2 linked regions of the Shinella zoogloeoides genome follow. The protein of the gene in region 1 interacts with the protein of each later gene in a pairwise test. Links are inferred from orthologs where the notes say so. Each region holds a gene or a part of one and is shown on either strand. Other genes may lie near its edges. The genes, in order: Q9316_RS09730 and Q9316_RS16740.

Region 1 (12,977 bases):
CGCCGGCCGTGCGCGTCACGTCCAGCTTCGGCGTGGCGGAAGTCGGCGAGACGGAACCGCTGCGTTTTGCCATGCGCCGCGCCGACGATGCGCTCTATGCCGCCAAGAATGCCGGCCGCGACTGCGTGCGCGAGGCCGAGCCGCCGGCGCAGGTGCTTGAAGTCGTTAGACGGACAAACTGACGGCAAAGAAAAAGCCCGATGGCGGACCATCGGGCTTTTTTCGTTTCGGGTTTCTGCCGCTCAGCGGATACGCTTGGCGGCCGGTTCCGGCGTCAGTTCGCCGGCAAGGCGGCGATCGAGATAGTCCTCGCATTCGGCCATCAGCGTTTCGGTCTGGCCGTTGAAGAAGTGGTTGGCGCCCGGCACCGTGCGGTGCGTGATCAGAATCCCCTTCTGCGTCTTCAGCTTTTCCACGAGCCCATTGACGTCCTTTTCCGGCGCGACCTTGTCGGCTTCGCCGTTGATGATGAGGCCGGACGACGGGCAGGGGGCGAGGAACGAGAAGTCATAGGTGTTCGGCTGCGGCGCGATCGACATGAAGCCTTCGATTTCCGGCCGGCGCATCAGGAGCTGCATGCCGATCCAGGCGCCGAAGGAATAGCCGGCGACCCAGCAGCTCTTGGAATCAGGGTGCAGGCTCTGCACCCAGTCGAGCGCGGATGCCGCGTCCGACAGCTCGCCCGCGCCATGGTCGAATTCGCCCTGGCTGCGGCCGATGCCGCGGAAATTGAAGCGCAGCGTCGTGAAACCGCGCTTCTGGAACATGTAGAAGAGCTGGTAGACGATCTGGTTGTTCATCGTGCCGCCGAACTGCGGATGCGGATGCAGCACGATGGCGATCGGGGCGTTCTTCTGCTTGGACGGCTGGTAACGGCCCTCAAGGCGACCGGCAGGTCCGTTGAAGATGATTTCGGGCATTCTTACTCCGGCAAGTTCGCGTTCGGACACGGATTCTTGTCAATTCAAGTCTTGACGAAAGCACTCAGCTTTTCTAGAACCTAGTTTAGAACTATTCGAAACTGTTTGGGCGCATCGGGCGCCGTGAGCTTGGTGTCATAAGGCAAGCCCGACCGAAATTTCAAGAAAAATGCACGCCGCATTGAACTTGGCCGCGCGGGCAGGGACAACGAATGACGAAGACGGAGCGCACATATCTGGATTGGAACGCGACGGCGCCCGTGCTGCCGGCGGCGCGCGAGGCCTTTGTCGCGGCGCTCGACATGGTCGGCAATCCGTCTTCCGTCCACGGCGAGGGCCGGGCGCTGCGCATGCTGGTGGAAGCCGCGCGCCGCGACGTCGCCGCGCTGGTCGATACCGCGCCGTCGCATGTGATCTTCACGAGCGGCGCCACCGAGGCCGCCAATCTCGTCCTGACGCCCGATTACCGCATGGGCCGCACGCCGCTTGCCATCGGCCATCTCTACGTTTGCGAGATCGAGCATCCGGCGATCCGCGAAGGCGGGCGGTTCGCGCGCGAGGACGTGACGAGCATTCCGGTCACGCCGGCCGGTATCGTCGATCTCGATGCGCTGGAGACGCTTCTTCAAGGCCATGACAAGGCCAGGGGCCTGCCGATGGTCGCCGTGATGCTGGCCAACAACGAGACGGGCATCGTGCAGCCGGCCGCAGCTGTCGCGGCCATCGTTCACCGCCACGGCGGACTTTTCGTCGTGGACGCGGTCCAGGCCGCCGGCCGCATGCCGATCGAGCTCGAAGCGCTCGGGGCGGATTTCCTGATCATTTCGTCCCATAAGCTCGGTGGCCCAAAAGGCGCCGGTGCGCTCGTCTCGAAGGGCGAGGTGCTGATGCCGGTGCCGCTCATCCGGGGCGGCGGGCAGGAAAAGGGACATCGCTCGGGGACGGAGAATCCCGCGGCGCTTGCCGGCTTCGCCGCTGCCGCCCGCTTCGCCGCCGCCGATATCGCGGAGCGCAATGCCCGGATTGGTGCGCTGCGCGATGCGCTGGAGGCGGGCATGCGCGCGGTGACCAACGACGTCGTGATCCACGGCGCGCAGGTCGAGCGCATAGCCAACACTTCTTTCTTCAGCCTGCCCGATCTCAAGTCTGAAACCGGGCAGATCGCCTTCGATCTCGAAGGCATCGCGCTTTCGGCGGGCTCGGCCTGCTCGTCCGGCAAGGTCGGGCAGAGCCATGTGCTGACGGCGATGGGCTTCGATGCGGCGCTCGGCGGACTTCGCGTCTCGCTAGGGCCGGGTTCGACGGGGGCGGATGTGGAGCGCTTTCTGGCCGCTTTTGCCCGCGTCGTCTCGCGGCGGCGCATGACGGGAAACGCGGCCTGAGCGGAATCTTGCGGAAACGCGAGTTTTCGCTTGCCAAAAGGTGGGAAAAGTCCCCTTTGGCGCTTACATAACCGGCGGTAGACCCGCCACACGTTAACAAGCTGCCGGACCTTGGATCCGGCGAGATTGGAGAACGATATGCCTGCGGTGCAGGAAACGATCGATCAGGTCCGTCAGATTGACGTCGACCAGTACAAATACGGCTTCGAGACCACCATCGAGATGGACAAGGCGCCGAAGGGCCTGTCCGAGGATATCATCCGTTTCATCTCGGCCAAGAAGGACGAACCGGAATGGATGCTCGAATGGCGCCTTGAGGCATACCGCCGCTGGCTCACCATGGAAGAGCCGACCTGGGCGCGCGTCGACTATCCGAAGATCGACTTCAACGACCTCTATTATTATGCTGCGCCGAAGAACCAGAGCGGCCCGAAGTCGCTGGACGAGGTCGATCCGGAGCTGCTGAAGACCTACGAAAAGCTGGGTATCCCGCTGCGCGAGCAGGAAATCCTCGCCGGCGTGCAGACCTCGAAGATCGCGGTCGACGCCGTGTTCGATTCGGTCTCGGTCGTCACGACCTTCAAGGAAGAGCTGAAGAAGGCCGGCGTGATCTTCATGTCGATCTCCGAGGCCATCCGCGAGCATCCCGAACTGGTCAAGAAGTATCTCGGCTCCGTCGTTCCGACGACCGACAACTTCTATTCCACGCTCAACTGCGCGGTCTTCACCGACGGTTCCTTCGTCTACGTGCCGAAGGGCGTCCGCTGCCCGATGGAGCTGTCGACCTACTTCCGCATCAACGAGAAGAACACGGGCCAGTTCGAGCGCACGCTGATCATCGCCGAGGAAGGCGCCTACGTCTCCTACCTCGAAGGCTGCACCGCGCCGCAGCGCGACGAGAACCAGCTCCACGCTGCCGTCGTCGAGCTGGTCGCGCTCGATGATGCCGAGATCAAGTATTCCACCGTCCAGAACTGGTATCCGGGCGATAAGGAAGGCAAGGGCGGCATCTACAACTTCGTGACGAAGCGCGGCGATTGCCGGGGCAAGAATTCCAAGATCTCCTGGACGCAGGTCGAGACCGGTTCGGCGATCACCTGGAAGTACCCGTCCTGCATCCTGCGCGGCGATGGTTCGCGCGGCGAGTTCTACTCGATCGCGGTGTCGAACGGCCACCAGCAGATCGACAGTGGCACGAAGATGATCCATCTCGGCAAGAACACGTCGAGCCGCATCGTCTCGAAGGGCATTTCCGCGGGCTTTTCCAACAACACCTATCGCGGGCAGGTTTCGGCCCACCGCAAGGCGGAAAACGCGCGCAACTTCACCCAGTGCGACTCGCTGCTGATCGGCGACAAGTGCGGGGCGCATACCGTGCCCTATATCGAGGCGAAGAACGCGACCGCGCAGTTCGAGCACGAGGCGACCACCTCGAAGATCTCCGAAGACCAGCTCTTCTACTGCCTGCAGCGCGGCATCCCGACCGAGGCGGCGATCGCGCTGATCGTCAACGGCTTCGTCAAGGAAGTCATCCAGGAACTGCCGATGGAGTTCGCCGTCGAGGCGCAGAAGCTGATCGGCATCTCGCTGGAAGGTTCGGTCGGCTGACCGATTGGAATGCCCCGGCGGTTGGCCGCCGGGGGGCCGGACAAGGCCTTTCGATGAAGTTCACGCGTGATCCGTTATAATAGCGGTGCGGTTCTCATCGGGAGAGACGACATGGATCCGGTCAATCTGACGTACTACGCCGTGGTTTGCGGTGGACTGGCAGCGTATGCGCCCAACGTTCGGAACGTGGCCATACGCACGGCGATAGGGCTCTGCCTCGGCGGGTTCTCCGCCATGATGCTTCCGGTGGTCCATTTCTTCCTCGGCTTCTGAAACGAACGGGAGCTTCGAGCGCTCTGAACGCAGGACCTAAACATCATGCTTGAAAGCCGACCGCCGGCTGAAGGCGCGGAAATGACTTCGGGACTGAAGGCGCTTGTGTTTTCCATCTTCGTTTCGATGATCGGTGTCGTCGTAGGAATAGCGGGCCTGCTTATGAATTGGCCACTCGCAAAGCAGATAGGCTTGGGGAGCGGTTTGTTCTTGGGGGTGGTGCTGACCGTGACCGGCGAAGCCAGTACGAAACAATTGAATCGCTTCCTCTTCGGAAGACCGAAAAAAGACTGAGAGACCAGCAATGCTTGAAATCAAGAATCTGCACGCTCGCATCGCCGAAGACGGCACCGAGATCATCCGTGGCCTGAACCTCTCCGTGAAGGCCGGCGAAGTCGCCGCCATCATGGGCCCGAACGGCTCCGGCAAGTCGACGCTGTCCTACATCCTTTCCGGCCGCGAGGACTACGAAGTCACCGAGGGCGACATCCTCTACAACGGCGAGAGCATTCTCGAGCTCGACCCGTCCGAGCGCGCCGCCAAGGGCATCTTCCTCGCCTTCCAGTACCCGGTCGAAATCCCCGGCGTCGCCACCATGCAGTTCCTCAAGGTCGCGATGAACGAGCAGCGCAAGGCGCGCGGCGAAGCCGAGCTGACGACGCCGGACTTCATGCGCCGCGTCAAGGACGCCGCCGCCGAACTCAAGATCGCGCCGGAAATGCTGCGCCGTCCGCTGAACGTCGGCTTTTCCGGCGGTGAGAAGAAGCGCGCGGAAATCCTCCAGATGTCGCTGCTCGAGCCGAAGCTCTGCATCCTCGACGAGACGGATTCCGGCCTCGACATCGACGCCCTGAAGATCGTCGCCGACGGCGTCAACGCGCTGCGTTCGCCCGACCGCGCCGTCGTCGTCATCACCCACTACCAGCGCCTGCTCGACTATATCGTGCCGGATACGGTCCACGTTCTCTACAAGGGCCAGGTCATCAAGTCCGGCGACAAGACGCTGGCACACGAGCTGGAAGCAAACGGCTATGCCGACATCATCGGTGCCGCTGCCTGACGGCACCCGTGAAGGAGTGATCTCATGAACATGCAGACAGGCATGAAGCTTTCGGTCGCAGAGACCGCGCTTTGCGAAGCCTATGACCACGCGATCGGCGAGCTGCCGGGCGACGGCGCGGTGCTCGCCGCCCGCGACACGCTGATCAGCGACTTCAAGGAAGCCGGCCTTCCGACGCGCCGCGTCGAGGCCTGGCACTATACGGACCTCAAGGCGCTGCTGCGCGCCGTGCCGACCTTCGATCCGGCGGCCTCCGCCGCCAAGGTTGCCCCGCTGGTCGAAGGTTCGGCCGTGCTCTCGGTCGTCAACGGCCTTGCCGATGCCCGCGCGAGCGCCGAGGGCGTGAGGGTCGGCACCTTCGCCGCCGCGCTGGCGGACGGCACCGCCGCCGAGGGCCTTGCCGCCCGCGACGGCGACGATGCGATCGGCCGCATCAACGGCGCCTTCGTGCGCGACGGCTTCGTGCTCGACCTGCCCGACGGCACCGAGCTCGAAGCGCCGCTCGAAATCCAGACGATCCAGAATGCCGGCCAGACGCATACGCGCTTCCCGGCGACCATCGGCGCCGGCGTCAAGGGGACGATCATCGAGCGTCACCTCGCGGCGGGCGACAATGCGGCCTTCGTCACCACGGTCAGCGACATCACGCTGGCCGACGGCGCCGAAATCACCTGGATCATCTTCCAGGCGCAGGGCGGCGCGGATACGCATCTCGGCCAGATCCGCATCACGCTCGGCACGGACGCGAAACTGCGCCTCTACCTGATCAATGCCGGCGGCAAGCTCGTGCGGCAGGAAATCCACGTCGTGGTGGCGGGCGAGGGATCGGACCTGATCCTGCGCGGCATAAACCTGCTCGGCGGCGAGACGCACAACGACGTGACCTTCACGGTCGGCCACAACGTGCCGAACACGACATCGAGCGAAGTCATCCGCAACGTGATCTTCGATCGCGCCCGCGGCGTCTTCCAAGGCCAGATCCGCGTGGCGCCGGATGCGCAGAAAACCGACGCCAAGATGTCGTGCAACACGCTGCTGCTTTCGGACGAGGCTGATTTCTCGGCCAAGCCCGAGCTGGAGATCTTCGCCGACGACGTGCAGTGCGGCCACGGCGCGACCGTGATCGACATCGACCACACGCAGCTCTTTTACCTGATGGCCCGCGGCATCCCGGAAAACAAGGCGCGCGCCATGCTGGTCAACGCCTTCGTCGCCGAGATCGTCGAGGAACTGGACGACGAGCCGCTGGTCGAGGCGCTGGAAGGCGTCATCGCCGCCTGGCTGGAAAAGCACGCCTGACAAGCGTCTGACAAGGGACGAACGAGATGGAACACGCGCTGCCGACACCCGCAACGGCCTATGACGTCGAGGCGATCCGCAAGGATTTCCCGATCCTGTCGAAGACGGTCTACGGCAAGCCGCTGGTCTATCTCGATAACGGGGCTTCGGCGCAAAAGCCGCAGGCCGTGATCGACGCGATCGCGCATGCCTATTCCAACGAATATGCAAACGTGCATCGCGGCCTTCATTTCCTCTCCAATGCCGCCACGGACGCCTATGAGGCGGCGCGCGAAAAGGTGCGCCGCTTCCTGAACGCTTCTTCGGTCGATGAGATCATCTTCACGAAATCCTCGACCGAGGCGATCAACACGGTGGCCTATGGCTACGGCATGCCAAAGATCGGCGAGGGCGACGAGATCGTCCTCTCCATCATGGAGCACCACTCCAACATCGTGCCGTGGCATTTCATCCGCGAACGGCAGGGCGCCAAGCTTGTCTGGGCGCCGGTGGACGAGGCGGGCGCCTTCCATGTCGAGGACTTCGTGAAGTGCCTGACGGAGCGCACGAAGCTCATCGCCATCACGCATATGTCGAATGCGCTCGGCACCATCGTCCCGGTCAAGGAAATCTGCCGCATCGCCCGCGAGCGCGGCATTCCGGTGCTCATCGACGGCTCGCAGGGCGCCGTGCACATGCCGGTCGACGTGCGCGACATCGATTGCGACTGGTACGTGATGACCGGCCACAAGCTCTATGGCCCTTCCGGCATCGGCGTGCTGTACGGAAAGATGGACCGGCTGAAGGAGATGCGGCCGTTCCAGGGCGGCGGCGAGATGATCGTCGACGTGACGGAAGACATCGTCACCTACAACGATCCGCCGCACCGCTTCGAGGCCGGCACGCCGCCGATCGTGCAGGCGATCGGCCTCGGCCACGCGCTCGACTATATGGAAAAGATCGGCCGCGCGGCGATCTCCACCCATGAGGCAGACCTGCGTGACTACGCCTATGAACGGCTGTCGGCGATCAATTCGCTGCGCATCTTCGGCACGGCGCCGGGCAAGGGCTCGATCTTCTCGTTCGAGCTGGAAGGCATCCACGCCCATGACGTCTCGATGGTCATCGACCGGGCAGGGGTGGCGGTGCGCGCCGGCACCCATTGTGCCCAGCCGCTCTTGAAACGCTTCGGCGTCACCTCCACATGCCGGGCATCGTTCGGCATGTACAATACACGCGCCGAGGTGGATGCACTCGCCGACGCGCTCGACCATGCCCGCAAGTTCTTCGCCTGAGGAGTAGGCCCATGTCCCTCGACGCAACGGAAGACAAGATCGACGTCCGCGACGGCATCGTTCATTCGGCGATCCCGGAAGACGAGTTGGCGCGCCTCAGCGACGACATCATTTCCGCGCTGAAGACGGTCTACGACCCGGAAATCCCGGCCGACATCTTCGAGCTCGGCCTGATCTACAAGATCGACATCGAAGACGACCGCATGGTCAAGATCGACATGACGCTGACGGCGCCCGGCTGCCCGGTGGCCGGCGAGATGCCGGGCTGGGTGGAAAATGCCGTAAGCGCCGTGGAAGGCGTGTCCGGCGTCGAGGTCAGCATGACCTTCGACCCGCCGTGGACGCCGGACCGCATGTCGGAAGAGGCGCAGGTCGCCGTCGGCTGGTATTGATCCGTCCCGTCGGGGACACTAGATTCAGATTCGGAAACCATCGGGCCTTGAACCCGTTAGGTCGAAGGAGATACGGCCCATGGCCTTTGCAGTCATGACACTTACCGATGCAGCGGCAAGCCGCGTCAAGGCGATCGTCGACAATGCCGGCGGCGATGCCAAGGGCATCCGTGTCGGCATCAAGAAGGGCGGCTGCGCGGGGATGGAATACTCCGTCGATCTCGTGACCGAACCCAATGCCAAGGACGACCTGATCGAACATGGCGGCGCCCGCGTGTGGATCGCGCCGGAAGCCGTGCTCTACCTTCTCGGCACCCAGATGGATTTCGAGGTGACGACGCTGCGCTCCGGCTTCACCTTCCACAATCCGAACCAGACGTCCGCCTGCGGCTGCGGCGAATCGGTCGAACTGAAGCCGGCGGACCTTGCGGCCCTTGCCGCCGCTGGCCAGCCGACAGTGCGCGCCTGAAAACAGGCATGCGAGGACTGCAAATCCTCGCGGCTTTCCTTCGCAATCGGTTTTGCCTAGTCTCCGGCATGCGGCGCGACCCTTTCGCGCCCGCGTGATCGCCAGGAGGGGCGCGAGCGATGACCGGCTTTGCCGCCGCACTTTACGAGAACCTGCCGTTTCCCGTCCTCATCCTCGATGGCGAAGCCTCCGTCGTTTCCCATAACGAGGCTGCGGCGCGGACTTTCGGCTGGAACCGCGATGGTCGCAAGCCCGGCGCTTGCGCCGTCATCGAAGGCGCCAATCCAGCGGCCCTTCTTGCCCGCCACGCTTTGGAAGGGCGGGAGAACGCCCACGCCTTTTCCTTCCGCCACGACAACGGCACGCTCTTCGAGGCGACGGCGCATGTCATTGCCGTCCCGGACGATGCGAGCGGCGCGCGCTATGCGCTTCTCCTGCGCAGCCTCCTCAGCGGCGGCAGCCATGGCGAACAGATCCTGCTCGGCCAGCGCATCGCGGCGGCGCTCGACACGATGAACGAGGGGTTTGCGATCTTCGACGAGGAAGAGCGCCTGATCATGTTCAACCGCTCCTACAAGGAGCGGTGCGGGGAGGCTCGCGATGCAGTGCGTGTGGGTGCGACGCTGGAAAGCATCGCCCGGGCCAATATCCGCGTCGGAATGTTCCCCGGCATCGAGGAGGGCACGCCGGAAGCCGAGGCGATGGTGCGCGAGCGGCTTGAAAGCCACAGGAATACCGGGAGCGGCGGAAGCGTCTTCGAGTTCGGCAAGGACAGGTGGATCCGCGGGGAGAGCCATGTCGCCGAGACCGGAGACATCGTCGCGCTGCGTGTCGATGTCTCCGAGCTCAAGCGCACCGAGGCGGCGCTGGAGGAAAAGCGCCGCGAATATCTCTCGCTGCTGCAGATCCTGCCGGACATGATCCTGCGCTTCGACCGGAACCTGACCGTTCGCTTCGCAAACGACAAATATGCCGCCCATGTCGGCTCCACCACCGATGAGCTGATCGGCCGTCATCTGCCCGAGGTCGCCTGCGCACCGGAGCAGACGGCGCCGCTGATGGATATCTCGGCCTATTCGCGTGAAAAGCCCGTGCAGACGCTCGAAATCTGCATGGACCATGACGGCCAGCCGATGTGGATGTTGTGGACGGCGGTCGCGATCTTCGACGAAGACGGCCTCAGCGAGATCGTCAGCGTCGGGCGCGATATCACCGAGGCCAAGCGCCAGCAGCAGCAGGTGGAGGCGCAGACGAACGAGTTGCGCCGCAAGAACGAGGCGCTCGACCAGTTCACCGCGACGGTCTCGCACGATCTGAAGGCGCCGCTGCGCCATCTGTCCATGTTCGCCGAGATGATCTCGGAAGACCTGCATCGCGGCGAATTCTCCGAGCTGCCGCACTATGCCGACCATGTGCGCAAGAGCGCGGCGCGCATGCGCCGCATCATCGACAGCCTCCTGGAATTCTCGCAGATCGCCTACCGCATAAATTCGCCGAAACCGGTGGCGCTGTCCGGCGTGGTGCGCGATGCGCTGGCACTTCTGGAAAGCCATGTGCAGGAATGCGGCGGGACGGTGGATGTCCAGCCGCTGCCGGAGGTCATGGGCGATCCCGAGCTGCTGAAGCGCCTGGTGCAGAACCTGATCGGCAATGCCCTGAAATACCGCCGGCCGAGCGAGGCGCCGGCCGTCCGCATCTATTCCCGGCAGGGGCCGCAGGGCATCGATTTCATCGTGGAGGACGACGGTATCGGTATCGATCCGCAGCATGTCGGCCGGATTTTCGAGGTTTTCCAACGGCTTCACCGTGATGAAACGGTCTATCAGGGCACCGGCGTCGGCCTTGCGCTGGCGCGCCGCATCGTGGAGAGCCACAACGGGGTGATAGCGCTTGACACGAGCTATGGTCCGGGCGCACGCTTTGTCGTGACGTTTCCGCAACCCATGAAATCAAGGGGGGACGGTCGTGGCGGGCTCGCCTAGAAAGCTGATCGTGGTCGACGACGATCCCGTGGATGTACGCTTCGTCATGCGCGCCTTCAGCGATGCCGGCAGTCCCATCGAAATCACGCATGTCGCCGACGCCCAGCTTGCCTCCGACCGTCTCGATGCCGAAGCCTTCGACTATATCCTGCTCGACATCAACATGCCCGGCATCAGCGGCATGGAGTTGCTGAAGCGCTTGCGCGGGCGCGCGCGCACGGCGGTGACGCCGGTGATCATGCTGTCCTCGTCCTCCAGTACGGCGGATGTGAACCGCGCCTACGAGAACGGCGCCAATGCCTATGCCGTCAAGCCCTCGACGCTGAGCGGCTACCGCGATTTCGCCGAAGGGTTCACCCGTTTCTGGGTGGACGTCGCCATCGCACCCTGATCCTGCCTCCCTGCCCGAAAATGAAAAGCCCCGGCCGATAGGATCGGCCGGGGCGAAAATTCATGCCGTCCGTATCACTCGGCGGCTTCCGCGTAGTCCTCGAGCGGCGGGCAGGAGCAGACCAGGTTGCGGTCGCCGTAGACATTGTCCACCCGGTTGACCGGAGACCAGTACTTGTCGACGCGGAAGGCGCCCGGCGGGTAGCAGGCCTGTTCGCGCGAATAGGGGCGATCCCATTCACCGACGAGGTCTTCCACCGTGTGCGGGGCGTTCTTGAGCGGGTTGTTCTCCCGGTCCATCTTGCCCTCCTCGATGGCGCGCGCCTCTTCGCGGATCGCCAGCATCGCATCGCAGAAGCGGTCGATCTCGGCCTTGGTCTCCGATTCGGTCGGCTCGATCATTAGCGTGCCGGCGACCGGCCAGCTCATGGTCGGCGCGTGGAAGCCGCAGTCGATCAGGCGCTTGGCGACGTCGTCGACCGTGACACCGGCGCTTGCCGCCAGCGGACGCGTGTCGATGATGCATTCATGCGCCACGCGGCCCTTGGCGGACTTGTAGAGCACGTCATAGGCCCCCTTGAGGCGGGCGGCGATGTAGTTGGCGTTGAGGATCGCCACCTTCGTCGCCTGCGTCAGGCCTTCGCCGCCCATCATCAGGCAGTAGCTCCAGGAGATCGGCAGGATGGAGGCCGAACCGAAGGGCGTCGCCGACACCGCGCCCGTGCCGCCGAGGCCCGGAATGTCCGGGTGGCCGGGAAGGAACGGGGCGAGGTGCGCCTTGACGCCGATCGGGCCCATGCCGGGGCCGCCGCCGCCGTGCGGGATGCAGAAGGTCTTGTGCAGGTTGAGGTGCGAGACGTCGCCGCCGATGTCGCCGGGGCGGGCAAGGCCCACCATGGCGTTCATGTTGGCGCCGTCCATGTAGACCTGGCCGCCATGCTTGTGCACGATCTCGCAGACCTCGCGCACGTTCTCCTCGAAGACGCCGTGCGTGGAGGGATAGGTGATCATGCAGCAGGAGAGGTTTTCCGCGTATTGCTCTGCTTTTGCACGGAAATCTTCCATATCGATGTCGCCGTTGTCCGACACCTTCACGACGACGACCTTCATGCCGACCATCTGGGCGGAGGCCGGATTGGTGCCGTGCGCGGAGGTCGGAATGAGGCAGACGTCGCGATGGTCGTTGCCGTTGGCGAGATGATAGGCGCGGATTGTCAGGAGGCCGGCATATTCACCCTGTGCGCCGGAATTGGGCTGCATGGAGAGCGCGTCGTAGCCGGTGATGTCGCAGAGCTTCTGCGACAGGTCCTCGATGAGATGGCGGTAACCCTGCGCCTGGTCGGCCGGCACGAAGGGATGGATCTCCGCGAATTCCGGCCAGGTGATCGGCAGCATTTCCGCTGTCGCATTCAGCTTCATCGTGCAGGAGCCGAGCGGGATCATCGCCCGGTCGAGCGCGAGGTCGCGGTCGGAAAGGCGGCGGATGTAGCGCACCATCTCGCTTTCCGCGCGGTTCATGTGGAAGATCGGATGCGTCAGGTATTCGCTGGTGCGCAGCAGGTCTTCCGGCAGGCGGTAGGCAGGTTCGAACTGCGCCACGTCGAAATCGCCGCCGAAGGCGCGCCAGACGGCTTGCAGCGTGACAGGGCGCGAACGCTCGTCGAGGCTGATGCCGATGCGGTCGTCGCCGATCTTGCGCAGGTTCACCTCTTCCGCGACGGCCGTCTTCAGGATGATACCCTGCAGCTTGCCGACATGGACGGTGATCGTGTCGAAGAACACGTCGGGCTCGACCGTGTAGCCGAGCTTTTCGAGGCCCTCGGCGAGGCGCACGGTCTTCTGGTGCACGCTCTGTGCAATCGCCTTCAGGCCCTGCGGCCCGTGGAAGACCGCATACATCGAAGCCATGACGGCGAGCAGCACCTGCG
Region 2 (16,754 bases), 1.5 Mb from region 1 along the record:
CGCCAGGCAGGGTTTTGCCGCCTCCTCGCAGGCGCGGCGGCTCTCGGCCCTGCGGCAGTTCTTCAAATTCCTCTATGGCGAGGGCCTGCGCGGCGACGATCCGACCGGTATTCTCGACGCGCCGAAGAAGGGCCGTTCACTGCCGAAGACGCTGAGTGTCGAGGATGTCAGCCGCCTCATAGCGCGGGCGGAGGCGGAAGCGGCGGAGCCGGGCGGCAACTTGCTCCTCAAGCGCCGCATGCATCTACTTGTCGAATTGCTCTATGCGACCGGCATGCGCGTCAGCGAGCTCGTCTCGCTGCCGGCCAGCGTGCTAGCGCAGACCGGACGCTTCCTCGTGGTGAAGGGCAAGGGCAACAAGGAGCGGATGGTGCCGCTGTCGCGCGCCGCCGTTGCGGCGCTCGAGACCTATGGTGAGGCGCTGGCGGCGGAAATCGGCGACGATCCGGCGGCGGGCGCCTTTCTCTTCCCCGCCCAGAGCAAGGAGGGTTATCTGCCGCGCCAGGTTTTTGCGCGCGACCTGAAGGCGCTTGCGGCACGGGCCGGAATCCGGGCCGCCACGCTCTCGCCGCATGTCCTGCGCCATGCTTTCGCCAGCCATCTCCTGCAGAACGGCGCGGACTTGCGCGCGGTGCAGGAACTGCTTGGTCATCAGGACATTTCCACGACACAAATCTATACACATGTGCTGGAAGAACGGCTCCACGAGCTCGTTCAAACCCATCACCCTCTTGCCAAACAGGCAAAAAAACCGGATTAGGACCCCCGCCGCTTGCGGCCGGCCTCTTGGCCGACGATAGTCTGGCGCGGTTTGAGCAAACGATCGGAAACGCATCTCATGCACAACTACCTCGATTTCGAAAAGCCCATCTCGGATCTCGAAGGCAAGATCCACGAGCTGAGGAAACTCGCCGAAGAAGATGAGAGCATCGACACGACGGACGAGGTCGGCCGGCTGGAAGTCCGCGCCCGCGAGGCGATGGCCGACATCTACGCCAAGCTGACGCCCTGGCAGAAGACGCAGGTCGCGCGCCATCCGCAGCGGCCGCACTTCGTGGACTACGCAAAGCAGCTCTTCGAGGAGTTCACCCCGCTTGCCGGCGACCGCAAGTTCGCCGAGGACGAGGCGATCCAGGCGGGTCTCGGCCGCTTCCGCGGCGAGGCGGTCGCGATCATCGGTCAGGAAAAGGGCAACGACACCAAGTCGCGCCTCAAGCACAATTTCGGCAGCGCCCGGCCGGAAGGCTACCGCAAAGCGATCCGCGTCATGGAAATGGCCGACCGCTTCGGCCTGCCCGTCATCACGCTGATTGACACGGCCGGCGCCTATCCGGGCATCGGCGCGGAAGAGCGCGGTCAGGCGGAAGCCATCGCCCGCTCCACGGAAATGTGCCTCAACGTCCGCGTGCCGATCGTCTCGGTCGTGCTCGGCGAGGGCGGCTCGGGCGGCGCGATCGCCATTGCGACCGGCGACCGCGTCTACATGCTGGAACATGCGATCTACAGCGTGATCTCGCCGGAAGGCGCCGCCTCGATCCTCTGGCGCGATTCGACGCGCGCCAAGGAAGCGGCGAGCAACATGAAGATCACGGCGGAAGACCTCAAGACCTTCGGCATCATCGACGGCATCATCCAGGAGCCGGTCGGCGGCGCGCACCGCGATCCGGCGGCGGTGATCGGCCGCACGGGCGATGTCATCGCCTCCGCCCTGAAGGATCTCACCGCCAAGCCGGGCGACCAGTTGCGCAAGGATCGCCGCCAGCGCTACCTCAATATCGGTCGCCAGCTCTGATTTAGCGCCATTGGCGGCGTGCTGTGCTGCCAATGCCAAATCTCGGCCACAATCCTTGTGTTCTGAAACGGATGCGGTTCTCCGGCAGCCTCGCGAAAGAATTTCCGGTTAAGAATTTATGAAGTATAAGCCGGTTACGACTGCGCGTCCCGCCTCGCCGGCGCGACCGCTTGCGATCTGACGATTGTTGACGGACCTTTCGAATGCGCCTGACTGTTCTTGCCGCCGTATCGCTTCTCGCCGTGGCCGCCGCGGGCTGCACCAACGAGACGCTCGACTCGTTCGACAAGGTCGACGTCGACCTTGCCCGGGTTTCCAGCAAGACCGGCTACCAGCTTTCGCCGGCGGTGCTCAGTAAGCTCTCCTCGATGAACATCGACCGGTCCTCGCCGATGATGCTGCGCATCTTCAAGGAAGAGGGGCGGCTGGAGCTCTGGAAGTCCGACCGCTCGAACCGCTTCAAGCTGGTGCGCAACTACAAGATCTGCGCCTGGTCGGGCAAGCTCGGCCCGAAGACGAGGGAAGGCGACCGCCAGGCGCCGGAAGGGTTCTACCCGCTCTCCAGGGCGAACATGAACCCGAATTCGAGCTATTACCTCGCGATCAATACGGGTTTCCCGAATAATTACGACCGCGCCAACAAGGCGAGCGGCACCCATCTGATGATCCATGGCGCCTGTTCGTCGTCCGGCTGCTATTCGATGACCGACGAGCAGATGGTGGAAATCTTCGCCTTCGCGCGCGACGCCTTCGACGGCGGACAGCAGACAATCCAGCTTCAGGCCTTCCCCTTCCGCATGACCGCGGAAAACATGGCGCGCCACCGCGACAATCCGAACATCGAATTCTGGAAGATGCTGAAGGTCGGCTACGACCACTTCGAGGTCACGAAGCGTCCGCCGGAGGTCAATGTCTGCGAGAAGAAGTATGTCTTCAACCAGCAGGCCGACAAGCCCTTCTCGCCGGCTGGCGCCTGCCCGGCGATGACGACGCCGGCCGCGCTGGAAGTGGCGCTGAAGAGCTACAACAAGACCTATGCCGCCTCCTATGCCAAGGCTATGGGCAAGTATCAGGGCACCGTCTGGATCGAGCCGTCGGAGGCCCAGCGCAAGGCGATCGTCGCCGACCAGCGCAAGGGGCGGGAGCTCGCCTATGCGCCGACGGGCAATTCGCTCGATGCCGGCAAGCTGATGACGGAGCGCGAGATCGAGGCGCAGAAGCGCAAGGCGGAAGAGGCCGAGCAGCGCAAGCTCGCCGCCATCGAGCGTGCGAAGCAGCAAGCCGAGCAGGCCAAGCTCGACGCCGAGCAGCAGAAAATCAAGGAAGCCGAGGCACTTGCCGCCGACGTTGCCGCCGTGAAGGCGGAAAAGCAGGCGCGCGGCGAAGGCGCCCTGCCGGTGCCGGAGGAAAATCCGGGCGTCGCGGTCATCGAGAAGAAGGAAAAGAAGCCCTTCTGGAAGCTCTGGACCAAGGACGAGGAACCGCGCAAGGTCGAGCCCGCCGAAAGCGTGACGCAGTCTGCCGAGCAGGCAACGCTCGATGCCGGCCAGCAGACGACGCACAAGGAAGCGAGAACGCCGACTGTCGATGCCTCGGCGCAGAAGGTGGAAAAGCCAGTCGAGGGGGCAGGCACGCTGCCGGTGCCGGAAGAAAATCCCGATGTCCAGGTCGTCGAGCAGACCCAGAAGAAACCCTTCTGGAAGTTCTGGCAGAAATGACGGCCGCAGCGGCGCATTCCGAAGCCGAGGTCTACGACCTGCGCGGGCTGAAATGCCCGCTGCCGGTCATGAAAGCGCGCAAGCGGCTTTCGGCGATGGCGGCAGGCGCCAGCCTCTGGGTCGAGACCACCGATCCGCTCGCCGTCATCGACATCCCCCACTTCTGCCAAGAGGACGGCCACGCGCTCGAAGCGAGCGAGCGCGTCGAGGCGGGACACCGTTTCCTGATCCGCAAGAAAGCCTGACTTTCAGAGCTTGAGGCCCGGTATGGCGAGCGGGTTGTCGGAGAGCGCCGCACGATCCGGGCGGTCGATCTTCGGCGTGCCGGTAAAGGCATCGAAGAGGTCGCGCACGAAGGCTTCCGGCAGGTCCCTGGTGATCAGCACCAAGCGCGTGCGTCGGTCGGCGGGATCCGGCCAGGCCGCGAGGCGCTCCGGCGGGTGGAAGACGCTCTGCACGCCCTGCAGCACCAGCGGGCGCTCCGGATTGTTCGACATCAGCACGATGCCCTTCATCCGCAGCAGCTTTTCGCCATGGGCGGAACGCAGAAGATCGACGAACATGTCCAGCGCCATCGGATCGACCGGGCGATCGTGTACGATGCTGAACGAGCGGATCGTGGCGTCGTGGCGTGTCACGTCATGGGCGTGCTGATGGCCGTGGCCGTCGTGGTGACCGTGGTGATGATCGTGCCCATGAGGGTGGTGGTGATCATGGTGATGATCGTGCGCCTCCTCATGCAGCCAGCGGCGGACATCCGGGATCTTGCTGCCGGGGTCATAGAGGCCGTTCGCAAGAAGATCGGGGCCGGCTAGGCCCGGCGCATCGACGTTCGAGACGGTAGCGCGCGGGTTGAGTGCGGCGATCTCGCGCTCCACGGCCTCCAGCGTTGAGACCTCGGTGAGCGAGGCTTTGCTGATCAGCACGCGATCGGCGACGGCGACCTGTTTTACCGCTTCCGGATGGTTGGCGAGCGTCGACAGGCCGTTGACGGCATCGACCACGGTGATGACGCCGTCGAGGCTGAAGGAATGGGCGAGCACCGGGTTGCCCATGATCGCCTGGAGGACGGGCGCGGGGTCGGCAAGGCCGGTCGTCTCGATTACCACGCGCTTCAGCGGCTGGATCTTGCCGGTCTGCATGCGGTCCATCAGGTCGGCCAGCGTATCGACCAGTTCGCCGCGGATCGTGCAGCACAGGCACCCGTCGGAAAGCTCGATGATGCCGTCGCCCGACTGCTCGACAAGCAGGTGGTCGATACCCACCTCGCCGAACTCGTTGATGATGACGGCCGTGTCCGTCAGCGTCGGGTCCTTCAGCAGCCGGTTGAGCAGGGTCGTCTTGCCCGCACCCAGGAATCCGGTCAGCACGGAAACCGGCACGCGCCGCTCAGCGATGGTCATGGTCATTCCTGTCAGTAGGGCCTGTCAGTAGGTCGGGCGCGGGATCGGGATCGGCACATTGGCGACGTCGCCCATGTCGCCGGCAATCGCCACCTTGTCGTTGCCGGCAGTCTTGGCGGCATCGCCGCCGAGCAGCCCGGCGAAGACGAACCTCAACGGCCGGTCCAGCTCGTGGATATAGGGCGAGACCAGCTTCTGGCGGCCTGCCTCGTCGCGGCCTTCGCTGCGCACCTTGGCGGCATGCTTCGAGCAGATTTCCGCGGAAATGTCGGTGACCACGTTGCGGGTCTCGCCATAGGGGCGGAGCTGGCCGAGCGTCACTCCTTTGCCCGAGCGCATCGTCAGGCCCTTCTCCAGCATGCCGGCGGAAATGTCGGCACGGGCGCCGAGGCTGTCGGAGCCGAGCACGACGGAGACGACGCTGCGGCCATTGCGGGTGGCGGAGGAGACCTGGTTGAAGCCGGATGCGCAGATGAAGCCCGTTTTCATGCCGTCCGCGCCGTTGAAGCGGCCGATCAGCATGTTGAAGTTCGGGTACTGCTTCTTGCCGGTGGTGAAGCCTTCGAGCGCGAAATAGGAGGCGTATTGCGGGAATTCGCGCTTCAGCGTCACGGCGAGCACCGCAAGGTCGCGCGCGGTCGTGTACTGGCCCTTGCCGGGCAGGCCGTGCGGGTTGATGAAATGCGAGGAGCTCATGCCGATGCGGGCGGCTTCCGCGTTCATGCGGTCGACGAAGCCCTGCTCGGAGCCGGCGACCGATTCGCCGATGGCCACCGCGACGTCGTTGGCGGACTTGACGAGGATGATCTTCAGCGCGCTATCGAGCGTCATCTTCTGGCCGGGCTTGAAATACATCTTGCTCGGCGGTTCGGCGGCCGCGTTCTTGGTCATGACGACGGGGCTTTCCAGCGTCAGCTCGCCGGCCTTGACGGCGCGGAACACCGTATAGGCCGTCATCAGCTTGGTGAGCGAGGCCGGATACCAGCGCTGGAACGCATCCTCATGCTCGATGACCTGCAGCGTGTTCACATCCACCAGCATGCGCGGGTTGGCTGCGGCCGTGGTTGCGGTGAGGGAAGCTGTGAGCAACAGGGCGGAGCCCAAAATCCGTGCGCTCCGGCGCGTCGTTCGTCCGTTCATCTGCAAGGGTCTGTCCTCGAAATCGGGAGTTGTCTCGAACCGTCGCCCTATTTAACCTATATGGCACCGTGATGGCAAAGCCATCGAACGACGATGGCCAAATTGATGGCCGAAATGACAGGACGTGTTGCATGCCCATTCTGAACCGCGCCGCAGAACTGCAGGACGAAATCGCCGGATGGCGCAGACAGATCCACCGCGAGCCGGAACTTCTCTTCGCCGTGGAGAAGACCGCCGCCTTCGTGGCGGAGAAGCTGCTGGAGTTCGGCGTGGATGAAATCGTGACTGGCATCGGGCGCACCGGCGTCGTCGGGATCATCCGCGGCAAGGGCGCAGGACGCACGATCGGCCTTCGCGCCGACATGGACGCCTTGCCGATCGACGAGGCGAGCGGCAAGCCCTGGGCATCGACGACCAAGGGCAAGATGCACGCCTGCGGGCATGACGGCCACACCGCCATGCTGCTCGGCGCGGCGAAGTACCTCGCCGAGACGCGTAACTTCTCGGGCAATGTCGCGGTCATCTTCCAGCCGGCCGAAGAGGGCGGCGGCGGCGGCAACGAGATGGTGAAGGACGGCATGATGGAGCGCTTCGGCATTGCCGAGGTCTATGGCATGCACAACCTGCCGGGCATGCCCGTCGGCGCCTTCGGCACCCGTTCCGGCCCGATCATGGCCGCGACCGACGAATTCAACATCACCGTCAAGGGACGCGGCGGCCATGCGGCGCTGCCGCACAAGACGGTCGATCCCATCGTCATCGGCGCACAGTTGGTGGGCGCGCTCCAGACCATCGTCTCGCGCGTCGCCGATCCGATCGCCTCGCTTGTCGTCTCCGTCACCAAGTTCAATGCGGGCTTCGCCCACAATGTCATTCCCGAGGAGGCGAAGCTTGCCGGCACGGTGCGCACGCTGAGCCCGGACATGCGGGAGGAGGCCGAGGCCCGCATCCGCCAGATCTGCGGCGGCCTTGCCGCCGCCCATGGCGCGGAGATCACGGTCAGCTATCACCGCAACTACCCGGTGACGGTGAACCATGCGGACGAGACCGGCCATGCCGTGTCGGTGGCGCGCGAGATTGCCGGCGAGGCCGCCGTCGAGCCGTCGCTCGATCCGATGATGGGCGGCGAGGACTTTTCCTACATGCTGGAAGCCCGGCCCGGCGCCTTCATCTTCCTCGGCAACGGCGATACCGCCGGCCTGCACCACCCGGCCTACGACTTCAACGACGACGCCATCCCCCATGGCGTGACCTATTGGGTGAAGCTCGCTGAAAGCAGGCTTACGGCCTGACAAAAAAGCCCGGCTGCAGGGACTGACAGCCGGGCAAGTCGGGGAGGATCGAATGAAGGGGACGGTCAGTCGCAGATGCGGATCTTCTTGATGACGAGGTTGCCCCACTTGTCGTAGCGCTTCACCTTCTTCCAGAAGCAATCGTAGCCGTAATCGTCATAGACCGTGACGTGGGCCCCATGGCCGTGGCCATGGCCCCAGCCGCCATGATCCCAACCGCCATGGCCATGGCCGAAGCCGATGGAAAAGCCGCCGGCCTGGGAGGGCGCGGCAAAGGAAAGCGCTGCGACGGTCGCGACGACAGCGGAAAGCATGATCTTGCGCATGGACATTTTCCTCTCGGTTCTCTCGGATGGAGCCGTCTCCATCCCATGAACCGAATGTCTCATGTCCAGGGGCCTTGAGCTGTTCCGTACGGAACTCGGCAACACGCCGCCGAAAATCGCTTGGCTTAGGGCCGCGGCTTTTGTATGGGTGCAGTCAGTGGTCCCGTAGCTCAGCAGGATAGAGCACCAGATTCCTAATCTGGGGGTCCCGCGTTCGAATCGCGGCGGGATCACCATTCCTTCTGCAAATGTCAGACGTCTTCGGTCTCGCGCTCGGGTGTGACGACGCGCGGCTTGGTGCGCACGGACGGGACGATCGAGGGTTTTGCCACCACGGTCTTCTTCGGCACCGGGGCCTTGAGGCCCAGCATGCTGCGGATGCGGTCGGAAACCAGCGGACGGAAGCGGCTCGCGCGGAAGGGCATGTCCACGGCGCCGTAGCCTTCCGGGCCGTCATCCTTGCCGCGATAGAGTTCCATCAGCTTGATGCCGTAGAAATCGCCATCGACATAATGCCGGTAGTGGCCGCTCCAGCGGACCGTGTAGATCTGCCCCTTGCGGATGCCCTGGTCGATGGAGACGTTCTTGAAGCGGTCGTTGATGCAGACGACTTTCTGGCCGACGTGGAACGTGGGCATGCCGTTCTCCCTCTCCCTTGCGGATCGGCCGTCAGCCGGTCTTGCGGCAGTTGGCGCCGGGCGCGTTCTCGCCCTTCATCAGGTCGTAGAGCGTCGCCTCGTCGCCCTTGGTCCACCATTCGTAGTGGCCGCCGGCATATTTGGCGCCGGAGCCCGAAAGGACATTGGCGGCAATGACCGTCTCCTCGCCGATGCGCAGCACGGCCAGCGAATTGGCGCCGACATTGATATATTCGACGACGACGCGCTGCTCGGGGTCGCACTGGTAGTTCAGCGTCTCGCGCACCACGCTCTGCTCGGGTCCGGGCAGGCGGATGACGACGTCCGTGTTGTTCTTCAGTGCGGCAAGGCGGATCGCCTGCGCGCCTTCCTTGCCGGTCAGGTGCAGGATGCCGTTCTCGAGCTTCCAGGATGTCACGGTGCCGAGCGCGTCGAAGAACTTCTGCTCCTGGTCCATGATCGCCGGGGCGCACATCTTGCGCGTCGCCGCCGCCGGGGCGAAGGCGATGTTGCCGTTCTGGACCTTCAGCTTGCCGCGATAGGTGTTGCAGCCGCCATTGCCGCCGTAGGACCCGTCTGGCTTGATCTCGAGCGTCGTCTGCAGATCGTCGATGACACCGTTGCCGCCGATATCCTCGGCGAGCCACGTGCCGCCGAGGCCGCCCGGAACCGGCTCGTCGGCATAGGCCGGAGCCGCTGCCCAGAGGGCGAGGCAGGCGAGGGTCCATACTCTCAGGCGTCGGTACACAGATTTCTCCAATCGCGTCGGGCGGAAGAGACCGCTTTGCGGGGACGTTATGGCCGTCCGGGCGAAAAGGTCAAGCCAAGGGTTCCAGAAGACTGGTCAAGCCTTCGCTTTACAGCATTTCGATGACTTGTTGCAGGCGTCTTTCGCCTGTAGAGCCTTGGACGGATAACAAGAAAATCGCGGAAATCACCATGGCTCCCGACGCGCGGCACAAGCGCCGCATCACCATTCTCGGCTCGACAGGCTCGATCGGCACCAGCACGCTCGACGTCGTGCGCCAGCTCGGCGGGCGCGAGCGCTACGAGGTGCTGGCGCTGACCGGCAACGGCAATGTGGATCTGCTCGCCGCGCAGGCGAGGGACTGCGGCGCGCGGATGGCGGTGACGGCGGACGAGGGACGCTACGGTGCACTCAAGGACGCGCTCGCCGGCAGCGGCATTGCGGCGGCGGCGGGGCGCGACGCGCTCATGGAAGCGGCCTCGGGCGAGGCGGACTGGGTGATGGCGGCGATCGTCGGGACGGCCGGCCTTGCGCCGACACTGGCGGCGGCAAGGAAGGGCGCGGACATCGCGCTCGCCAACAAGGAATGCCTCGTTTCGGCCGGCGACCTTTTCGTCGACGCGGTGGCGCGGGGCGGCGGACGGCTCATCCCGGTCGACAGCGAGCACAGCGCGATCTTCCAGGCGCTGGAGGACGACCAGCGCCACGCCGTCGAGCGCATCGTGCTGACGGCCTCCGGCGGGCCTTTCCGCACCTGGAGCCGCGAGCAGATGGCCGGCGTCACCGCGGATATCGCAAGGGCGCATCCCAACTGGTCGATGGGCCTGAAGATATCGATCGGCAGCGCCTCCATGTTCAACAAGGCGCTGGAGATGATCGAGGCGAAACATCTCTTCGACGTGCGGCCGGACCAGATCGAGGTGGTGGTGCATCCGCAATCGATCATCCATTCTATGGTCGGCTATGTCGACGGTTCGGTGCTCGCGCAGCTCGGCGCGCCGGACATGCGCACGGCGATCGGCTATGCGCTGACCTATCCCGAGCGTTCGCCGCTCAATGTCGAGCGGCTGGATTTCGCGAAACTGTCGCGGCTGGATTTCGAGGCGCCGGACGAGGTGCGATTCCCGGCGCTGCGGCTTGCCCGTACCGCGCTGGAGCGCGGCGGCCTTCAGGGTGCGGTGATGAATGCGGCGGAGGAAGTTGCGTTCAACGCCTTCGTCGGCGGACGCATCGGTTTCCTCGCCATGGCCGACATTGCCGAGCAGGTGATGGACAGGCTTACCCACCTGCCGGCGGCAGCCTCCATGGACGATGTCTTCGCCGCGGACGAAGAAGCCCGGCGGGTTGCCGCCGGGCTGATCGGGTAGTTTAAGTCCTTGCCGTTTTGATCAGGCCACGGCGCGGGCCAGCGCACAGCGCGACCAGAGGGAGTGCAGCGCACCGACGAGATGATCGATGTCGGCATCCGTGTGCAGCGGCGTCGGCGTGATGCGCAGGCGCTCGGTCTTCTTCGGCACGGTCGGATAGTTGATCGGCTGGACATAGATGCCGAAATTGTCGAGCAGCAGGTCCGAGATCCACTTGCACTTGGCAGCGTCGCCCACCATCACCGGCACGATATGGCTCGGATTGGGCATATGCGGGATGCCGTTGCGGTCCAGCGCCGAACGCAGGCGACGGACGCGCTCCTGGTGCGCGAAACGCTCGATCTGGCTTCCCTTGAGGTGACGGATCGCGGCGCAGGCGCCAGCGGCGATCGCCGGCGGCAGGGAGGTCGTGAAGATGAAGCCGGAGGCGAAGGAGCGCACGAAGTCGCAGAGCGCGGCCGAGCCGGCAATATAGCCGCCCATGACGCCAAAGGCCTTGCCGAGCGTGCCCTCGATGAGGGTGAGGCGATGCATCAGGCCTTCGCGCTCGGCAATGCCGCCGCCGCGCGGGCCGTACATGCCGACGGCGTGGACTTCATCGAGATAGGTCATCGCGCCGTACTTGTCGGCAAGGTCGCAGATTTCCTTGATGGGGGCGATGTCGCCGTCCATCGAATAGACCGATTCGAAGGCGATCAGCTTCGGCGCCCTTGGGTCGGCGGCGGCCAGCTTGGCTTCGAGATCCTTGAGGTCGTTGTGCTTCCAGATCACGCGCTCGCACTTCGAGTGGCGGATGCCCTCGATCATCGAAGCGTGGTTCCCGGCATCGGAAAAACAGATGATGCCGGGGATCTTCGAACAGAGCGTGCCGAGCGCGGCCCAGTTGGACACGTAGCCCGAGGTGAAGAGCAGGGCCGATTCCTTGCCGTGCAGGTCGGCCAGTTCGCGCTCCAGAAGGACGTGGTGGTGATTGGTGCCGGAGATGTTGCGGGTGCCGCCGGCACCGGCGCCACACTGGTCGATGGCCAGTTTCATCGCCTCGGTGACGATCGGGTTCTGGCCCATGCCGAGATAGTCGTTCGAGCACCAGACCGTGACGTCCTGGATACCGTTCGCCGTGTGGCGGGTCGCTTTCGGGAAGTTGCCCTTCTGGCGCTCCAGATCGGCGAAAACGCGGTAGCGGCCTTCCTGATGCAGGCCGTCCAGCTCGTTCTTGAAGTAGGTCTCGAAGTCCATCCAGAGTCTCCGGTCCGGGACAGTCCGGACGTCATCGTCATGTTGGCGGTCGTTCAATGGGCTATATCATGCGCCGTTTTGGCTGCAACGGGACACGCTGCGGCAAATCGGCGCCACCTTTGAACCATTCCAAGGTATGTTAGCCCGCACATGGCCATTTCCTATTGATGCATGTCAAGTCTGCACGAAAAAAGGACGGCCTCAATCGCCCTTTTAATCGAACAGTTTCAATTTTTTCGAGGGGTCAGGCGGCGGCGACCGCGCGCTTGGCCATGACCTTCACGAGATTGGCGCGGTATTCGGCGCTGCCGTGGAGATCCGACAGCAGGTCCGACGCGTCCACCTCGACGCCGGCAACGGCATCCAGTGACCAGTTGCCGGACAGGGCCTGCTCCATTCCGGCATGGCGGAAGACGCCATTGGAGCCCGCGCCCGTCACCGCCACGCGCACGCCGCCATCCCCCGTCTTCGCGACGAAGACGCCGGCCATCGCATAGCGCGATGCCGGGTTCGGGAATTTCGAATAGGCGGCCTTGGCAGGGGCATCGAACGTGACCGCGACGACGATCTCGCCATCCTCCAGTGCCGTCTCGAAGAGACCGGTGAAGAAGTCGTCGGCTGCGATCTCGCGGGTGTTGGTGACGATCGTCGCACCCAGCGCCAGCATGGCGGAAGGGTAGTCGGCGGCGGGGTCGTTGTTGGCGATGGAGCCGCCGATCGTGCCCATGTGGCGCACATGCGGATCGCCGATATGTTCGGCGAGGTGGCAGATCGCCGGGCACACGGCCTTCAGGTCCGGCGAGGCCGAGACCTCGTAATGCGTCGTGCCGGCGCCGATGCGCACCCGGTTCCCGTTGACGGAAATGCCCTTGAGCTCGGCGACGTGGCGCAGATCGACGAGGTCGGACGGAGCGGCGAGCCGCTGCTTCATGGTCGGGATCAGCGTCATGCCGCCGGAGACGTATTTCGCCTCGTCGGAAGACGATTGCAGCCTGACAGCATCGGCGAGCGAGGATGCGCGATGATAATTCGTTGCGTACATGGCTTCCTCCCGTCAATTCGCTGCTTGCCGCGCCGCGGCCCAGACCTTCTGGGGCGTGGCCGGCATGGTGAGCTCGTTGTTGCCGATGGCATCGGTGATGGCGTTGATCAGCGCCGGCGGCGAGCCGATGGCGCCCGCCTCGCCGCAGCCCTTGATGCCGAGCGGATTGTTCGGGCAAGGGGTGAGCTGGTGAGAGACCTGGAAGGAGGGCAGGTCGTCGGCGCGCGGCATGGTGTAGTCCATGTAGCTGGCCGTCAGGAGCTGGCCCGTTTCCGGATCGTAATGCACGCCTTCCAGCAGCGCCTGGCCGATGCCCTGCGCGATGCCGCCATGCACCTGGCCTTCGACGATCATCGGGTTGATGATGTTGCCGAAATCGTCGGCGGCGACGAACTGGATAATGGTGGTCTTGCCGGTTTCCGGATCGACCTCGACCTCGCAGATGTAGCAGCCGGCCGGGAAGGTGAAGTTGGCCGGGTCGTAGAAGGCCCCTTCCTTGAGGCCCGGCTCCATGCCGGACGGCAGATTGTGCGCGGTATAGGCGGCAAGCGCCATCTGGAACCAGGGCACGGACTTGTCGGTGCCGGCGACCTTCAGCGCGCCGTTCTCGATGACGATGTCGCTCTCGTCGGCCTCCATCAGGTGGGCCGCGATCTTCCTCGCCTTGGCCTCCACCTTGTCGAGCGCCTTGACGACGGCCGACATGCCGACGGCACCGGAGCGCGAGCCGTAGGTGCCCATACCCATCTGCACCTTGTCGGTGTCGCCATGCACGATGGAGACGCTGTCGATCGGCACGCCGAAACGGTCGGCGACGAGCTGGGCGAAAGTGGTCTCGTGGCCCTGGCCGTGGCTGTGCGACCCCGTCAGCACCTCGATCGTGCCGACGGCATTGACGCGTACCTCCGCCGATTCCCAGAGGCCAACGCCGGCGCCGAGCGAGCCGACCGCGGCGGACGGCGCGATGCCGCAGGCCTCGATATAGCAGCTCATGCCGATGCCGCGCTTCATGCCGCGGCTTGCGGCTTCCGCCTTGCGGGCGGCAAAGCCGTTCCAGTCGGCCGCCTGCATGGCGGCTTCCAGCGAGGCTTCGTAGTCGCCGGCGTCATAATTCATGATCACGGGCGTCTGATGGGGGAAGGAGCGGATGAAGTTGATGCGGCGAAGTTCTGCCGGCGAGACGCCGAGTTCGCGCGCCGCCGTCTCCATCGTGCGCTCGAGCAGGTAGGTCGCCTCCGGCCGGCCGGCGCCGCGATAGGCGTCGACGGCCGCCGTGTTGGTGTAGACGGCCCGCACATTGGCGTGGATGGCCGGGAAATTGTACTGGCCGGAGAGCAGCGTCGCATAGAGATAGGTCGGCACCGAGGAAGAGAAGAGCGACATGTAGGCGCCGAAATTGGCGATCGTGTCGACCTTGAGGGCCGTGACGCGATTGTTCTCGTCGAAGGCCATCTTGACGGTCGAGACGTGGTCGCGGCCGTGCGCGTCGGTGAGGAACGCCTCGGTGCGGTCGCTGGTCCACTTCACCGGTACGCCGGAGCGCTTGGAGGCCCAGAGACAGACGATCTCCTCCGGATAGATGAAGATCTTCGAGCCGAAGCCGCCGCCGACATCGGGCGCGATGACGCGCAGCTTGTTTTCCGGCGCCACATTGTAGAAGGCGCTCATGACGAGACGCGCCACATGCGGATTCTGGCTCGTCGTGTAGCAGGTGTAATGATCCTCGGCCGAATCGTAGATGCCGAGCGCAGCGCGCGGTTCCATCGCGTTCGGCGCGAGCCGGTTGTTGACGATCTTCATCTCCGTGACATGGGCAGCCGCGGCGATGGCGGCGTCCGTGGCGGCGCTGTCGCCGATCTCCCAGTCGTAGATGAGATTGCCGGGGGCTTCGGGATGCAGTTGCGGCTGCCCGGTTTCTAGCGCCTTCACGGCATCGGTGACGGCGGGCAGCACCTCGTAATCGACGGCGACGGCTTCTGCCGCGTCGCGCGCTTCACCCATCGTGTCGGCGACCACCACGGCGACTGCGTCGCCGACATAGCGTACCGTCTCGTGCGCGAGCGGCCGCCAGGCGCCCATCTTCATGGGGGAGCCGTCCTTGGAATGGATCATCCAGCCGCAGATCAGGTTGCCGATGCCGTCGTCCAGCATCTGCTTGCCGTTCAGGACGGCGATGACGCCGGGCATGTCCTCAGCCGCGGACGTGTCGATGCTCTTGATCTTCGCATGGGCGTGCGGCGAACGCACGAACGCGGCATAGCGCATGCCGGGCACGGACATGTCGTCCGTGTAGCGGCCCTGGCCCATGAGAAACCGCTTGTCTTCCTTTCGCGCGACACGCGCGCCGATGCCTTCGACACCCATCTTCATCTCCTCCAGAGAATGGAGGCAGCAGGCATTGGCCAATAGGCGTCAGGGCTGCATCGCATATGCAACGGCCGGGCCCTATTGGCTACTGCCTATTGCCCAACGCCTATTCCGCAGCCTGCTTGCCTGCCGCGCCCATTTCTTCGGCGGCGGCCAGGATGGCTTTCACGATGTTATGGTAGCCGGTGCATCGACAGATATTGCCTTCGAGGTTTTCCCGGACGGTCTTCTCGTCGAGCCTGGCGCCGTAGCGGTTGATCATGTCGACGGCGGTCATCACCATGCCGGGCGTGCAGAAGCCGCATTGCAGGCCGTGATTGGCCTTGAACGCGACCTGTACCGGATGCAGCTCGCCATTGGCGGCGAGGCCCTCGATGGTCAGGATGTCCGAGCCGGCGGCCTGGGCCGCAAGGATGGAACAGCTCTTTACCGCCTTCCCGTCCATATGCACGACGCAGGCCCCGCACTGGGACGTGTCGCAGCCGACATGGGTTCCGGTGAGGCTGATCTGGTCGCGCAGGAAATGCACGAGCAGCGTGCGGTCCTCGCACTCGCGGCTCACCTTCCTGCCGTTGACGGTCATTGCCACTTTCGCCATTCGTTCCTCCCTGGCGGTTGCGTCCGCTGGGGCCGATCGATCCGACGTTACATGCAGCGGGCGTCCTCACGACGCGGGCTGGGGATCAAAAGACACCAGCATTCTCAATACGCTTGCATTTTCTTTCGACAATGAAGCCGCGACGGCAATTCCTCCCGCGCCAGCGCAGCCCCAACAGTCATATCATTTGACTTTTTAGGGCGGCGATCAACCGGTACTTTCAGGCAACCGCGAAATTTCTCGTGAAGGGGAGTGTGCGGAGCCAATCAAACGAAACGGAAACGAAATTTATTCGAGGCGCAAAAAAAATAGTTTATTGCCATGGACTTCCCCATTACGGACGATATTTTCAGTCTCGGACAGACCTGACCGTCGCTGGCGGCCCCGGTATGTTGCTGAGTAGAAGGGGATAGGGCGGACCGGGAAAACGCGGCCGTCGCTCAACTTTGGAGAACATCTTCATGAAGAAAGTCATTGCGCTCGTCCTGGTCGGCCTGGCCGTCGCCAGCTGCACGCAGACGGAAAAGGGTGCGGGCATCGGCGCCGTCTCCGGCGCGATCATCGGTGGCGCGGTCACCGGTAACGTTCGTGGTGCGGCCGTTGGCGCGGCTATCGGCGGCGTCTCCGGCGCGGTCATCGGCAGCGTCTCCGAGCAGCCCGGTCAGTGCTACTACCGCGACCGCTACGGCCGTCGCTATATCGACCGTTGCCCGTCGGGTTACTGATAGCCGACACCTGCAACCTATGCGAAGCCCCGGGGTTTTCTCCGGGGCTTTTGCTTTGATGTCCTTGAGACAAAATCCCGCTTGGGCTTCAAATTTCGCGCGACCGCGTGTAAAACCGCCGTTAACATTACGGAAAACCTAACACGTTAGGGTCTTTTCCTGCCTGAAAGCTCCGGATGGATCGGAGCGCCTGAAGTTAGTGTCGGAAGCTGTCGGTCTGCCGTGTGCGCCGCACCTGAAGGAGAAAGGCGACGGATAGCTGCGGATGCGGGATAAAGTGAACCGGCCGGAAAAGAGTTTTGCGTTTCTGAAAGCTGGCACCGCCCTCGCGGTCGCTGCCGCGCTGGCGTGCGGCCCGCTGT

Evidence for each region.
Region 2: the proteins of Q9316_RS09730 (region 1) and Q9316_RS16740 interact in binary tests that used the Escherichia coli proteins (3 or more experiments, as listed by UniProt). The link is inferred for Shinella zoogloeoides from one-to-one orthologs.

What each region holds. Positions count from the first base shown.
Region 1 is NZ_CP132311.1:1,718,296-1,731,272, reverse strand. The notes cover bases 401-3,217. They hold Q9316_RS09730 (cysteine desulfurase family protein), read left to right. Parts: upstream 401-1,132; coding sequence 1,133-2,302; downstream 2,303-3,217. Other genes in these bases: sufB (Fe-S cluster assembly protein SufB), read left to right, coding at 2,441-3,217; Q9316_RS09735 (alpha/beta hydrolase), read right to left, coding at 401-920. Also shown: Q9316_RS09740 (GGDEF domain-containing protein), read left to right, coding at 1-182; more of Q9316_RS09735, read right to left, coding at 243-400; more of sufB, read left to right, coding at 3,218-3,910; Q9316_RS09720 (hypothetical protein), read left to right, coding at 4,022-4,183; Q9316_RS09715 (hypothetical protein), read left to right, coding at 4,229-4,477; Fe-S cluster assembly ATPase SufC, read left to right, coding at 4,488-5,243; Fe-S cluster assembly protein SufD, read left to right, coding at 5,268-6,542; Q9316_RS09700 (cysteine desulfurase), read left to right, coding at 6,569-7,816; Q9316_RS09695 (SUF system Fe-S cluster assembly protein), read left to right, coding at 7,828-8,208; Fe-S cluster assembly scaffold SufA, read left to right, coding at 8,288-8,677; Q9316_RS09685 (PAS domain S-box protein), read left to right, coding at 8,797-10,659; Q9316_RS09680 (response regulator), read left to right, coding at 10,643-11,050; gcvP (aminomethyl-transferring glycine dehydrogenase), read right to left, coding at 11,125-12,977. UniProt on the Escherichia coli protein: Master enzyme that delivers sulfur to a number of partners involved in Fe-S cluster assembly, tRNA modification or cofactor biosynthesis. Catalyzes the removal of elemental sulfur from cysteine to produce alanine.
Region 2 is NZ_CP132311.1:3,204,589-3,221,342, reverse strand. What follows is about bases 2,132-5,130. They hold Q9316_RS16740 (sulfurtransferase TusA family protein), read left to right. Parts: upstream 2,132-3,506; coding sequence 3,507-3,755; downstream 3,756-5,130. Other genes in these bases: Q9316_RS16730 (D-alanyl-D-alanine carboxypeptidase family protein), read right to left, coding at 4,938-5,130; Q9316_RS16735 (CobW family GTP-binding protein), read right to left, coding at 3,759-4,913; Q9316_RS16745 (L,D-transpeptidase family protein), read left to right, coding at 2,132-3,510. Outside these bases: site-specific tyrosine recombinase XerD, read left to right, coding at 1-760; Q9316_RS16750 (acetyl-CoA carboxylase carboxyltransferase subunit alpha), read left to right, coding at 839-1,792; more of Q9316_RS16745, read left to right, coding at 1,996-2,131; more of Q9316_RS16730, read right to left, coding at 5,131-6,053; Q9316_RS16725 (M20 aminoacylase family protein), read left to right, coding at 6,185-7,345; Q9316_RS16720 (hypothetical protein), read right to left, coding at 7,411-7,671; Q9316_RS16710 (CAP-Gly domain protein), read right to left, coding at 7,923-8,309; Q9316_RS16705 (META domain-containing protein), read right to left, coding at 8,341-9,057; dxr (1-deoxy-D-xylulose-5-phosphate reductoisomerase), read left to right, coding at 9,249-10,424; hemA (5-aminolevulinate synthase), read right to left, coding at 10,446-11,660; Q9316_RS16690 (FAD binding domain-containing protein), read right to left, coding at 11,905-12,702; Q9316_RS16685 (xanthine dehydrogenase family protein molybdopterin-binding subunit), read right to left, coding at 12,715-15,066; Q9316_RS16680 ((2Fe-2S)-binding protein), read right to left, coding at 15,176-15,667; Q9316_RS16675 (YMGG-like glycine zipper-containing protein), read left to right, coding at 16,129-16,392; Q9316_RS16670 (autotransporter assembly complex protein TamA), read left to right, coding at 16,658-16,754. UniProt on the Escherichia coli protein: Sulfur carrier protein involved in sulfur trafficking in the cell. Part of a sulfur-relay system required for 2-thiolation during synthesis of 2-thiouridine of the modified wobble base 5-methylaminomethyl-2-thiouridine (mnm(5)s(2)U) in tRNA.